DNA from 3 places in the Rhizobium fabae genome. Region 3 is predicted to be linked to each of the others. Evidence: predicted binding sites of a transcription regulator. Region 3 holds the regulator's gene; each other region holds the start of a gene.
The links. The regulator PhoB, encoded in region 3, activates phosphate uptake and scavenging genes when phosphate is short. The targets are predictions, from matches to a motif close to TGTCATNNANCTGTCAT.

Region 1 (4,476 bases), on a different contig from region 3:
CCGGCATCATTCTCGTCCACGTCATCTTCGGCCTGCCGCTGGTGACGCTGCTCTTCCGCAACTATTTCGTCAGCGTCCCGGAGGAACTCTGCAAGGCGGCACGCGTCGACGGTGCGGGCTTCTGGCGCATCTTTTTCGAGATCATGCTGCCGATCGCCGTGCCGATGGTCGTGGTCGTCTCCATGCTACAATTCACCGGCATCTGGAACGATTTCCTGCTCGGTCTCGTCTTTGCCGGGCGCGACAACCTGCCGATGACCGTGCAGCTCAACAATATCGTCAACACCACGATGGGCGAGCGGACCTACAATGTGAACATGGCGGCGACCATCCTGACCGCCATCGTTCCGCTCGCCATCTATTTCCTGTCCGGCCGCTGGTTCGTGCGCGGCATCGCGGCCGGCGCAGTCAAGGGGTAACGCTTCCATGCAATCTGCCGTCTCCGTCAAGGACCTGAAGATCGCCTATGGCGATCACACGGTGATCGAGAAGATGTCCATCGACATCGCGCCTCGCGAGTTCCTGGTATTGCTTGGGCCTTCCGGCTGCGGCAAGTCCACGCTTCTGAACGCCATTGCCGGCCTGCAGGACATTACATCAGGCGAAGTCTGGATCTCGGGCAAGAATGTCAGCTGGGAGGAGCCGAAAGACCGCGGCATCGGCATGGTCTTCCAGTCCTACGCGCTCTATCCCCGCATGTCGGTGCGCAAGAACCTTTCCTTCGGCCTGCGCGTCGCCGGCCTGCCGAAGGACGAGATCGAGGCGCGCGTCGCCCGCACCGCCGCCCTTCTCCATCTCGACAAGCTGCTCGACCGGCGCCCTGCCGAACTGTCGGGCGGCCAGCGCCAGCGCGTCGCCATCGGCCGGGCGCTGGTGCGTGAAGTCGATGTCTTCCTCTTCGACGAACCGCTGTCGAACCTCGACGCCAAACTGCGCAACGAACTGCGCGTCGAGATCAAGAAGCTGCACCAGCGCCTCGGCAATACGATGATCTACGTGACCCACGATCAGGTCGAGGCCCTCACCCTTGCCGATCGTATCGCCATCATGCGCGACGGCGTGATCCAACAGCTCTCCTCCCCGGCCGAGATTTACCGCCGCCCGGCCAATCTCTTCGTTGCCGGTTTCATCGGCGCTCCGGCGATGAATTTCGTCGAGGGCCGGATCGAGCGCGGCGACGGGCCGCTAGTCTTCAGGAGCAAGGGGCTGACCATCGATCTCTCCGACTACTCCTTCCGCGCAGCCGTAGCTGAAGGACCGGCTACACTCGGCTTTCGCCCTGAGCATCTTGTGCTCGACGGCGCCGAAAGCGGCCTGCCCACCATTCCGGGCCGCGTTTCCGTTGTCGAGCCGATGGGTTCGGATGCCGTCGTCTGGTTCGACTGGGCGGACCAGAGCCTCTCGCTCCGGCTGATGGGCGACGTCACACTCGAGCCCGGCGATGCCGTGGCTCCCGGGCTCGATATCGCCAAGGCCTCCCTCTTCGGCGCCGACGGATCGCGGCTGTGACGCGCCATCCCTTCGTTTTCCCGCAATTCCGCACGCGCTTCGCGTCGTTTTGAGGATTGCTCCGGGACAGGATTTGAAAAGACATGCCTGAGATCGTCTATGATGCGCTGGTGATCGGCTCCGGCGCGGCGGGTTCCTTCGCGGTAAAAGAACTGACGGCGCAAGGGCTGTCGGTGCTGCTGCTCGAGGCGGGTCCCGCCGTCGGGCCTGGGGATTTCGACCCGGCGCGCAAGAAGGCGCCGGCAAGCAGCATCAATATCTGGGAGCGCGCGCGCGCGACCCTCAAGGGCCAGCCGATCCAGGCGCGCGCGGCGTTTTTCACCGAACGCTTCAGCCATTTCTTCGTCAACGATCGCAAGAACCCCTATACGACGCCGAAGGGCGAACCCTTCCTCTGGATCCGCGGCCGCCAGGGCGGCGGGCGCCTCCACAGTTTCGGGCGGGTGCTGCTGCGCTGGACCGACGACGATTTCAAGATCCACACACGCGCCGGAAAGGGCGTCGACTGGCCGGTCTCCTATGACGAGCTGGCGCCTTTCTACGACGAGGTGGAGGCCTATCTCGGGCTTTACGGCAATAAGGACAACGTGCCGACCCTGCCGGACGGCGTCTATGCGAAGCCGGCAAGCCTGACGCCCGCCGAACAGACCTTCAAGCAGGCGGTCGAAAGCCGCTGGCCGGAGCGGCACGTCATCTCGTGGCGCTATATCGCGCCCGACGCCGACCGCATGCCGCGGCCACTGCGCGAAGCAAAGGCCAGCGGCCGGCTGACGATCCGTTACGATGCCGTCGTTCGCGGCATCACCACGGACGAGAAAACCGGCCGCGCCACCGGCGCTGAGTTCATCGATCGCAACACCGGCGAGGTATCGACCGCCCACGCCGCGACAGTGGTGCTCTCGGCCTCGCCGATCGAGAGCGTGCGGCTGCTCCTGAATTCGGCTTCGGCGAAACATCCCGATGGGCTCGGCAACAGCTCGGGCGCTCTCGGCCGCTATTTCATGGACCAGCTTCCCTGCCTCGCCTTCGGCTCCTTTTCCAAAGCCAAAGGTTGGGCGCACGACGATTCCGCACCAACCGACCCATTCTACAATCCGTCAGGCGGGATCTTCATTCCCCGCTTCGGCGAAGGTGACGTTGCCCGCGGCGATTTCGATTACCAGGGCAGCGTCGGTCGCGCGCCGGTCTCGGAGCACACCGATGCGCGTCTCGCCTTCTTCGGCTTTGGCCGAATGCTGCCCTACGCCGACAATCGCATCACCCTCGATGCCAGGCGCAGGGATGCCTGGAACATTCCCGTGCCGCATATCCGCTGCGTCATGCAGGAGGAGGAACGGGCACTCCTCGGCCGTCAGGAGGAGACGCTCATCGCCATGGTCAGGGAAGTTGGCGGCGACCTCGAATTCATCGGCTCGCCCACAGGCCTCAAGGAGATGGGCAAGGGTGCCTTCCCCGACGCCGATGCCTTCAGCCGTTTCATGTTCCGCAAATGGTTCCGCAAGACAATGTGCATGGGCGCGGCAATTCACGAGACGGGCGGCGCGCGCATGGGCCAAACCCCGGAGGCCGCGGTGCTCAACTCTTACAACCAGGTCTGGGATGCGCCGAACCTCATCGTCACCGATGCCAGCGCCTTTCCCGGCAGCGGTATCGCCGGCACGACGCTCACCGTCATGGCCCTGACGATCCGCGCATGCCGGAACCTTGTCGATCAGTACCGGGCGGGGCAGCTGTAGACGCGCTTCGGTGGCTGGGGTCGGGCCATCTCGGTGGACGGTTGTCAGAACTGTCACACAAACTTCGCACTGACATGCTCCTGTCAAAAAAGCAAAAAGGAACAGGCCATGTCTCAAACACATCAGGACCAGCTTAGCCGGATAAAGGCCGAAATCGCCGACAGCTTCGATGAGGAGCTGGAAATGCAGATGGAGGAGGACCGACTGGACGATCTGGTCGCCGAAGGAATGTCGGAGCCGGCCGAGCAGACACTCGAGCGGAAGATCTATTTCCGGGAACTCTTCCGGCTGCAGCACGAGCTGGTGCGTTTGCAGGACTGGGTTCAGCACAAGCAGCTCAAGGTGGTCGTGCTTTTCGAAGGCCGGGACTCTGCCGGCAAAGGCGGCGCGATCAAGCGTGTTACCCAAAGGCTCAATCCGCGCGTCTGCCGCACGGTCGCGCTGCCCGCGCCGACCGAGCGGGAACGCCATCAATGGTATTTTCAGCGCTATGTCCCGCATCTTCCGACTGCCGGCGAAATGGTGCTCTTCGACCGCAGCTGGTACAACCGCGCCGGCGTCGAGCGTGTCATGGGTTTCTGCACCCCGGACGAACTCGAGGAGTTCTTCCGCTCTGTGCCGGAATTCGAGCGGATGCTCGTCCGTTCCGGGATCGTGCTGATCAAATACTGGTTTTCGATCACCGACGAGGAGCAGGAATTTCGCTTCAAAATGCGCATCCACGATCCGCTGAAGCAGTGGAAGCTTTCGCCGATGGATATGGAAAGCCGTGTCCACTGGGAAGAATATACCAAGGCCAAGGAAGAAATGCTGGCGCGCACGCACACCAAGGAAGCGCCCTGGTGGGTGGTCCAGGCCGTAGACAAGAAGCGGGCCCGGCTGAACTGCATCGCCCATCTGCTCGAGCAGATTCCTTACGAGGATGTCCCGAAGCAGGATATTGAGTTGCCGGATCGCGTTCGCCATGCCGATTACATCAGGGCGCCAGTGCCGCCGGAACTATACGTTCCCGAGCGCTATTGAGGCATAGCCCCAACGGGTTTTCGCAGCCGGATACGGCACTGCGCTTACGCCATGCGCGAAGGCATGGCGTAAGCGACCGGATCACCCGCGACCCTCCAATGGCGTCAGACGGCGGTCTTCGCCATGCTGTTCAGTTCCTGGACAGCATCATCCGGCAGCATCAGTCCGGCGGCGGCGAGGTTTTCCCTGAGATGGCCGACGGAGGAGG
Region 2 (4,476 bases), on a different contig from region 3:
CGTTCGCCGCTGATCCCGAACGGCCCGCTCGTCGTTCGCAACGCTCTCGGCGAAGAGTGGCAGACGAAGCTTGCAGCCTTCTTCACGGCTCTGCCGGAGAAGGATCACAAGTGCTTCGCAGCTATCGAAGGCGGCGATTTCAAGGGCTACTCGCCGGTCAAGCACGACTTCTACAACACTGTCGTTGAAGTCCGTAAAGCTGCCATCGGCGGCTGATCGGCCTTTTGAATGCGGGGCGGCCGGAAACGGCCGCCCTTTATCTTTGACCGGTCGGGGCGTCCATGACTATTGCCGATACACAGCCGCACATGCAGAGCACTGAGGAGATCGGCTCCGCCTGGGATCGGATGGTCGCCAAGCGCCGCTTCTACACCGTGCTTGGCCTGGTTATCCTCATTGCGGCTTTTGTGAGCTCCGTCCGCTTCGCCGACGAAAGCAATGCCGGCCATTTCTTCGACCGCCTGCCGCATCTCTTCGATTTCCTCAGCTGGCTCATCCCCAAGGATTGGAACGACGTCTGGCGCGCGCTGTTCGACATAGCGAGCGTGAACGACAAGGGCGGCGAGGAATTTAATTTCGACAAGGGCCGCGTCTATGTCTGGGGCGCCTTCTACATTCCCGAATATTTCGAGCTGATGATCGTGACGATCAACGTGGCGCTGATCTCGACGATCATCGCCTTCGTCTTTGCCCTTCCCTTGAGCTTCTTTGCCGCGCGCAACCTGACGAGTTCCTGGCCGCTGCGCGTCTTCACCAAGCGCCTGATGGAATTTTTGCGCGCCTTCCCCGAAATCGTCATCGCCGGACTGTTCTCGGCGATCCTGTCGATCGGACCGGTCGCCGCCATCATCGCTATTACCCTGCACACGATCGGCGCGCTCGGCAAACTCTTCTACGAGGTGGCCGAGAATATCGACATGAAGCCGCATGAAGGCATGAAGGCCGTCGGCGCCAACTGGTGGGAGCGCGTGCGCTTCGCCGCACTGCCGCAGGTGCTGCCGAATTTCACCTCCTATGCGCTGCTGCGCCTGGAGATCAACGTGCGCGCCTCAACCATCATCGGCGCCGTCGGCGGCGGCGGCATCGGCGAGGAACTGAAGCTTTCGATCTCGCGCGGTTTCGGCGCCAAGACGATGGCGCTCGTTCTCCTGCTCTTCGTGACGATCGTCGCCGTCGACCAGTTCTCCGCATGGCTGCGCCGCCGCCTGGTCGGCGAGCAGGCTTTCCTTCTGCAACATTGAGGCTGCCATGACGGTGATCGACGCAAACCGTATGAACGAGATCGAAGCGCGCTATCCGGAATATTTCCACCGGTCGTTCCGCCAGCGTTTCGGCGGGTTGATGATCGTGATCGCTACGCTCCTCTACGGCTTCTACGCCGTCTGGTTCTTCGACCTGCCCAAGCTCTTTGCCGAAGCCCATTGGGAGCGCGTCGGCATCTATCTCAGCCAATGGGTGAGCTACGACGTCCAACCGGAATTCCGCATCGAGGACGACGGCACGATACAGACCCGCTACCCCCGCTTCTCGCCGCTCGGCGACAATCCGCACCCGGATTGGCTGGTCAACAATCCCGACGGCAGCATCACCGTTTCCATCAGCGGGACCGGCCGTGCGGTTACCGTTTCGAAGAGTGAGACGATCGTGACCGCGCATGGCGTCAGCGTTCCCGTCGACGTTTCGAGCGGCGCGCCGAAAGTCGTCGGGCCGGTGCCCGGCTGGATGACGGTCTATGACGACAATGTGCTCGCGGATCTCGGCTTTGCCGGCGACGTCAGCATTTCCGTCGACCGCGTGAAGATCCGCAAGCGTTTCATCGGCTGGGCGAATTTCATCTTCGACACGCAATCGTCCTTTTTCGACAAGCCGGCCGGCGAGGTAATCAGCCTCATCGTTTCCGGCCCGCGCATCAAGCCCGACCAGTCCAACCTGTCGCTCGCCTTTGACGACATCTGGAACAACAGCGAATGGCAGCACGGCGACGTCTGGACCAAGCTTTTCCAGACGATCGTCATGGCGTTCCTGGGAACACTGCTCGGCACGATCGCCGCCTTCCCGCTCGCCTTCATGGCAGCGCGCAACATCACGCCGAACCGCTTCCTGAACCAGATCCTGAAGCGCTTCTTCGATTTCCTGCGCTCGGTCGACATGCTGATCTGGGCGCTGTTCCTGACGCGCGCCTTCGGTCCCGGCCCGCTTGCCGGCAGCGGCGCGATCTTCCTTACCGAGACAGGCACACTCGGCAAGCTCTATTCCGAAGGGCTCGAAAACATCGACAACAAGCCGCGCGAAGGCATCAAATCGACCGGCGCGCAGACCGTGCTCGTCCATCGTTACGGCATTATGCCGCAGATCGTTCCGGTCATCGTCAGCCAGACGCTCTATCAATGGGAATCCAACGTGCGCGGCGCGACCATCATCGGCGCCGTCGGTGCGGGCGGCATCGGCCTCAAGCTATGGGAGGCCATGCGCACCAACGCCAATTGGGAAAACGTCGCCTACATGGTCATTCTGATCCTGATCGTCGTCTTCCTTTTCGACGCCGCCTCGAATGCGCTGCGCCACCGGTTGATGGGCACGAAGGCACACTGATCCGCTGTCAAAAGGCGATGGTGGCGCTGGCGTCATCATCATTCTGTCACGGAAATCTTTTAGCCGGGAACCTGCTTGCGGTTCGCCGCCAAATCACTGCACATTGCGCTCCCCGTTTCGACGATCCCCAGGATAAAAGCCTTGCGCTACGCTCTCTATTTTTCGCCGCCGAAGGATGATCCCCTTGTCGGCGCGGCCTCGCTTTGGCTCGGCCGCGATGCCTTCACCGGCGAGACTTATCCTGCACCGGACCATGAGAGGCTCGGCGCGGTGGAGCAGTTCGATCTGACCGCCGACCCGCGCCGCTACGGTTTTCACGCCACGATCAAGGCGCCGTTTTCGCTTGCAACTTCTGTCACCGAGAAAGATCTCATGACAGTTGCCGAGGATTTTGCCGCCCGCACGCCGGCCTTCGAGATTCCCGAGCTTGTTCTCGGCCAGCTCGGCCGTTTTTTTGCCCTCGTTCCCGGTTCTCTTCATCAACCTCTTCAGGATTTCGCCGCGAAAGTGGTAAAGTCTTTCGAGCCGTTCCGTGCGGCGCTTTCCGAGGCCGATATCGTGCGGCGCAGCCCGGAGAAGCTCAGCGACAGCCAGCGCGCCAATCTGCAGCGCTGGGGTTATCCTTACGTCATGGAGGATTTCGGCTTTCACATGACGCTGAGCGGCCAGGTGCCCGCAGAGCGAGCCGACGTCATGAAGGCGGTCCTGACCGAGCGTTTTGCCGATTTCACCGGCCGGCCGCTTTTGATTTCCGGCCTTGCCGTCTTCACCGAGGAGGCGCGCGGCGCCCCGTTCAAAGTTCATTCCTGGCTGCCGCTTGCCGGCGCCAAAAGCTGAAAGATCTGACGACATGAGCAAAGAGACCGTGTTTTCCAACGCCCGCATCGTTCTCGAGGATGACATCCTCTCGGGGTCGATCCTTATTCGCGATGGCAAGATTGCAGACATCTCCGAAGGCAATTCGATAGCCGGCGAAGATTTCGAAGGCGATTATATCATTCCCGGTCTCGTGGAATTGCATACCGACCATCTCGAGGGCCACTATCAGCCACGTCCCGGCATTCGCTGGAACAAGACGGCGGCAGTCCAGGCGCACGACGCCCAGATCGTCACCTCAGGCATCACCACGGTCTTCGACTGCCTGCGCATGGGCGCGGATGAAGACGGCGGCTTCGAACATGGCGAGATGCGGGAGATGGCCGATGCCATCCAGGCGGCGGAGAAGGAGGGAAGGCTGCGCGCCGAGCACTTGCTCCACCTGCGCTGCGAAGTCTCGGCGGACAATGTTCTCGAACATTTTGCCGATTTCGAAAACGACCGGCATGTCCGGCTCGTCTCGCTGATGGATCATGCGCCGGGCCAGCGGCAATTCCAGACGATGGATCAATATATCTTCTACTACCAGAAGAAGCGGGGCTTGAGCGACGAGGTCTTCGCTCGTTTCGTCGCCAAGCGGCAGGCGGAATCGGCGCGCAATTCAACGCCGCATCGCAACGCCATTGCGAAGGTCTGCGCCGAGCGCGGCATCACGGTCGCAAGCCACGACGACGCGACGCTTTCCCATGTCGACGAGGCGATCGACAACGGCGTGCGCCTTGCCGAATTCCCGACCAGTTTCGACGCCGCCCGGGCATCGCACGAGCATGGTATGAGCGTGCTGATGGGCGCGCCGAACATCGTGCGCGGCAAATCCCATTCCGGCAATATCGCCGCGCGCGATCTCGCCGAGATGGGCGTGCTCGACGTGCTTTCCTCCGACTACGTGCCGCTCAGCCTGCTGCATGCGCCCTTCATTCTCGCCGACGAAGTCGAGAGCATCACGCTGCCGAAGGCGATCGCCATGGTGACGTCGACGCCCGCCCGCACCGTCAGCCTCGATGATCG
Region 3 (4,476 bases):
TTTCGATGTGAACCTGAACATCCGCGAAAACACCGTAACCGCGCTGATCGGCCCCTCGGGCTGTGGCAAGTCGACCTTCCTGCGGAGCCTCAACCGCATGAACGATACGATCGACGGCTGCCGCGTCACCGGCAAGATCACGCTCGACACCGACGATATCTATGATCCCGATATCGACGTCGTCGAACTTCGCGCCCGCGTCGGCATGGTCTTCCAGAAGCCGAACCCGTTCCCGAAGACGATCTATGAAAACGTCTCCTACGGCCCGCGCATCCACGGCCTTGCCAAGTCGAAGGCCGATCTCGACCAGATCGTCGAGACCAGCCTGCAGCGTGCCGGCCTCTGGAACGAAGTCAAGGACCGCGTGCACGAATCCGGCACCGGCCTCTCCGGCGGTCAGCAGCAGCGCCTCTGCATTGCCCGCGCCGTCGCTGTCAGCCCCGAAGTCATCCTGATGGACGAGCCCTGCTCGGCGCTCGACCCGATCGCCACCGCCAAGGTTGAGGAACTGATCCACGAACTGCGCGAGAACTACACGATCGTCATCGTCACCCACTCCATGCAGCAGGCCGCGCGTGTCTCGCAGCGCACCGCCATGTTCCACCTCGGCAACCTCGTCGAGGAGAACGACACCGACAAGATGTTCACCAATCCCGACGATCCGCGCACCCAGGACTACATCATGGGTCGCTTCGGCTGATTTTGGCGACAGCAAGCCTTCCCGTTATTCGAGGATAAAGCCCCATGGCATCGACACATATTTTTTCTGCCTATGATGATGATCTGAAGTTCCTGTCCAGGCGGATTTCCGAGATGGGCGGCCTGGCCGAGCAGATGGTCAGCGAATCCGTCCGGGCGCTGGTCAACGGCGATACCGCGCTGGCGCAGAAGGTCATCTCCGACGATGTGATCCTCGATCACGCCGAACGCGAAATCGGCGACAAGGCGATCGTCACCATCGCCCGCCGTCAGCCGATGGCCTCGGACCTGCGTGAAATCATGGGTTCGATCCGGATCGCCGCCGATCTCGAACGTGTCGGCGATCTCGGCAAGAACACCGCCAAGCGCGTCATCGCCGTGCAGAGCACCGGCGTTCCCCGCAAGCTCGCCCGCGGTCTCGAGCATCTCTCCGAACTGGCGCTCGTCCAGCTCAAGGAAGTGCTCGATGTCTACACCAATCGCTCCGCCGACAAGGCGAACGCGATCCGCGAACGCGACAACGAGATCGACGCGATGTACACCTCGCTGTTCCGCGAACTCCTGACCTACATGATGGAAGATCCGCGCAACATTACGAGCTGCACGCATCTCCTCTTCTGTGCCAAAAACATCGAGCGCATTGGCGACCACGCCACCAACATCGCCGAGACGATCTTCTACATGGCGACAGGTGCGCAGCCGGAAGGCGATCGTCCAAAGGACGACAGCGCCAACACCGTTGGCGCTGTGACGGAATAACGGTTCCGGACCTGCCGATTGCGTGCGCGCCCATCCGGGCGCGCAAAGAGGTCGCAGCCACTTTCTGATTTTGCGCAAGATCCCGTGCTTAAATCACCCCCGGTTTAAGGATCGTGCGCGAGGAGACCAACACGCATGATCCCGAGAGTTGCAGTTGTTGAAGACGAGGAAGCCCTCAGCGTGCTTCTTCGCTACAATCTCGAAGCAGAAGGCTTCGAGGTCGATACCATCCTTCGTGGCGACGAGGCCGAAATCAGGCTTCAGGAGCGCACGCCCGATCTTCTCATCCTCGATTGGATGCTGCCCGGCGTCTCCGGCATCGAGCTCTGCCGGCGCCTGCGCATGCGGCCGGAAACCGAGCGCCTGCCGATCATCATGCTGACGGCGCGCGGCGAAGAGAGCGAGCGCGTGCGCGGGCTTTCGACGGGTGCCGACGATTACGTCGTCAAGCCCTTCTCGACGCCCGAGCTCGTCGCCCGCGTCAAGGCGATGCTGCGCCGCGCCCGTCCGGAAGTTCTGTCCACGGTGCTGAAATGCGGCGATATCGAACTCGACCGCGAAACCCATCGCGTCCATCGCAAGAGCCGCGAAGTCCGCCTCGGCCCCACGGAATTCCGCCTGCTGGAATTCCTGATGTCGTCGCCGGGCCGGGTTTTCTCCCGCTCGCAGCTTCTGGACGGCGTCTGGGGTCACGATATCTACGTCGACGAGCGCACCGTTGATGTCCATGTCGGCCGCTTGCGCAAGGCGCTGAACTTTTCCAACATGCAGGACGTCATCCGCACCGTCCGCGGCGCCGGTTATTCGATGGAAGCCTGACGGCTTCCATTCCAATCGCATAAAAAAACGGGCCGCTTGGCCCGTTTCTCATGTGACAATGTTCGCTCGCTTAGCTGATGCGCGCGGCCGCCCTGCGGCGCTCATTGACCGGCTGGTAGGCCAGCTTCTGGTGATAGCCGCAATAGGGCGAATTGTCCGGGGATTCGCAGCCGCAGAAGTGGAAGTCGTCCTTCAGCGGATCGCCGACCGGCCACTTGCAGGTGCGTTCGGTGAGTTCCGTCAGGCCGAGGCGGCGGGAAATCGGCACGACCACGTTGCCGGCCGGCACGTATTCCATTTCCTCGATCGTTTCGATCTCGATCTCTTCCTTCAGCATCGTTGCGCCCTGCTGGCGGGTAACGGTGCGGGTAGCGATGCGCGAGGCATAGTTCGGTGCGCGCGGCGCCGATGTCGCGCGCTTGGGCGTTCGCGCCGTGGTGGCCGTGCCGCCGGCCTTGGCGCGGCCGGGAAGGCTGAGCCTGTGCACCTTGCCGATGACCGCGTTTCTGCTGACCCCGCCGAGCTGCGCAGCGATCTGGCTGGCGCTCAGTCCTTCGGCCCAAAGCTTCTTGAGTTTCTCGACCCGCTCGTCTGTCCAGTTCATGCCCTGTCTCCACCTTTTGCGTTGGTGATGGCAGAATCCCTCACCGTTGTCCCGGAAGTCTCCGAAACAAGAAACGCCTGATCAATTTTGGTGACTAGTTCCGCCGCATGCAGTCTAGTAATTGAACTTTAACCTAGTGTGAGGCTGACTCCGTGACAAGAGTCGCATGAATCCGGATGAATCGAATTCGGAGTTTTCCCCAACTTGCTGCCCCTGCGTGTCATTTCTGCAATAATGCCTGTTGAAGGTCGAAAATGCCGCTGTACAAGCTTGCTGCATACGCTAAGGGCGCAGTTTTGTTGACATTGCAGCGCGAAAAGGAAATAGTGCCACTCGCCGCCGCAAGGCGGCATTTTTGATTTTTCGGACCTGGTTTCCTTAGCCGGAGTCCAGCGCCTTGATAACATTGACGGGAGATCGCGCTATGGCTGAAGCCGCGCCGCTTTATGACACCTATTCTCGTGCCCCGCTGCGGTTCGAGCGAGGCGAGGGCGTGTGGCTGATCACCGAAAGCGGCGAGCGATATCTCGATTTCGGCGCCGGCGTTGCCGTCACCTCAGTCGGCCATAGCAACCCGCATGTGGTCAATGCGCTGAAGGAGCAGGCCGACAAGGTCTGGCACCTCTCGAACATTTATGAAATTCCCGGCCAGGAGCGCCTGGCAAAGCGCCTGACGGATGCTACCTTCGCAGACAAGGTGTTCTTTACCAACTCGGGCGCGGAAGCGCTGGAATGCGCGATCAAGACGGCGCGTCGCTACCAGTATTCCAAGGGCCATCCCGAGCGTTTCCATATCATCACCTTTGAAGGCGCCTTCCACGGGCGGACGCTGGCGACGATCGCTGCCGGCGGCCAGGAAAAATATCTCGAAGGCTTCGGCCCCAAGGCGCCGGGCTTCGACCAGGTGCCGTTCGGCGACATCGAAGCTGTCCGCGCCGCGGTCACCGATGCCACGGCCGCAATTCTCATCGAGCCGGTGCAGGGCGAGGGCGGCGTCCGTCCCGCCACCACCGAATTCATGAAGGCGCTTCGCCAAATCTGTGACGAGAAGGGCCTGCTGCTGATCCTCGACGAGGTTCAGACCGGCGTTGGCCGTACCGGCAAGCTCTTCGCCCATGAATGGTCGGGTATCACCCCCGATATCATGGCTGTCGCCAAGGGCATCGGCGGCGGTTTCCCGCTCGGCGCCTGCCTTGCCACCGCCGAGGCCGCCTCCGGCATGAAGGCCGGCACGCATGGTTCGACTTATGGCGGCAATCCGCTCGCCATGGCCGTCGGCAGTGCCGTGCTCGACATCATCCTCGCCGAAGGCTTCCTCCAGCAGGTGTGTGACGTCGCGCTGGTCTTCCGCCAGGGTCTCGCCTCGTTGAAGGATCGTTATCCCGACGTGATCGAGGATATCAGAGGCGAGGGGCTTCTGCTCGGCATCAAGGCTGCTATTCCTTCCGCCGAACTGCTGCAGGCGATCCGCGCCGCCCATCTGCTCGGCGTGCCCGCCGGGGATAACGTCATCCGCCTTCTCCCCCCGCTCGTCGTCACCGCCGAGGAGGCCCGCGAGGGCCTCGTCCGCATCGAGCGCGCCGCCGAGAGCATTC

Region 1: the regulator PhoB is predicted to act here: its motif matches at 3,316-3,332, upstream of ppk2 (polyphosphate kinase 2).
Region 2: the regulator PhoB is predicted to act here: its motif matches at 2,626-2,642, upstream of EFB14_RS22420 (DUF1045 domain-containing protein).

The regions. Positions count from the first base shown of each region.
Region 1 is NZ_ML133648.1:249,043-253,518, forward strand. Features, by position in the region: gene EFB14_RS09775 (carbohydrate ABC transporter permease) at 1-419, shown strand, start outside; gene EFB14_RS09780 (ABC transporter ATP-binding protein) at 427-1,509, shown strand; gene EFB14_RS09785 (GMC oxidoreductase) at 1,593-3,245, shown strand; gene ppk2 (polyphosphate kinase 2) at 3,354-4,268, shown strand; gene EFB14_RS09795 (aldo/keto reductase family oxidoreductase) at 4,373-4,476, opposite strand, start outside.
Region 2 is NZ_ML133655.1:90,524-94,999, forward strand. Features, by position in the region: gene phnD (phosphonate ABC transporter substrate-binding protein) at 1-216, shown strand, start outside; gene phnE (phosphonate ABC transporter, permease protein PhnE) at 282-1,241, shown strand; gene phnE (phosphonate ABC transporter, permease protein PhnE) at 1,249-2,592, shown strand; gene EFB14_RS22420 (DUF1045 domain-containing protein) at 2,734-3,429, shown strand; gene EFB14_RS22425 (alpha-D-ribose 1-methylphosphonate 5-triphosphate diphosphatase) at 3,443-4,476, shown strand, end outside.
Region 3 is NZ_ML133649.1:180,999-185,474, reverse strand. Features, by position in the region: gene pstB (phosphate ABC transporter ATP-binding protein PstB) at 1-700, shown strand, start outside; gene phoU (phosphate signaling complex protein PhoU) at 745-1,458, shown strand; gene phoB (phosphate regulon transcriptional regulator PhoB) at 1,594-2,277, shown strand; gene EFB14_RS12120 (GcrA family cell cycle regulator) at 2,348-2,881, opposite strand; gene EFB14_RS12115 (aspartate aminotransferase family protein) at 3,306-4,476, shown strand, end outside.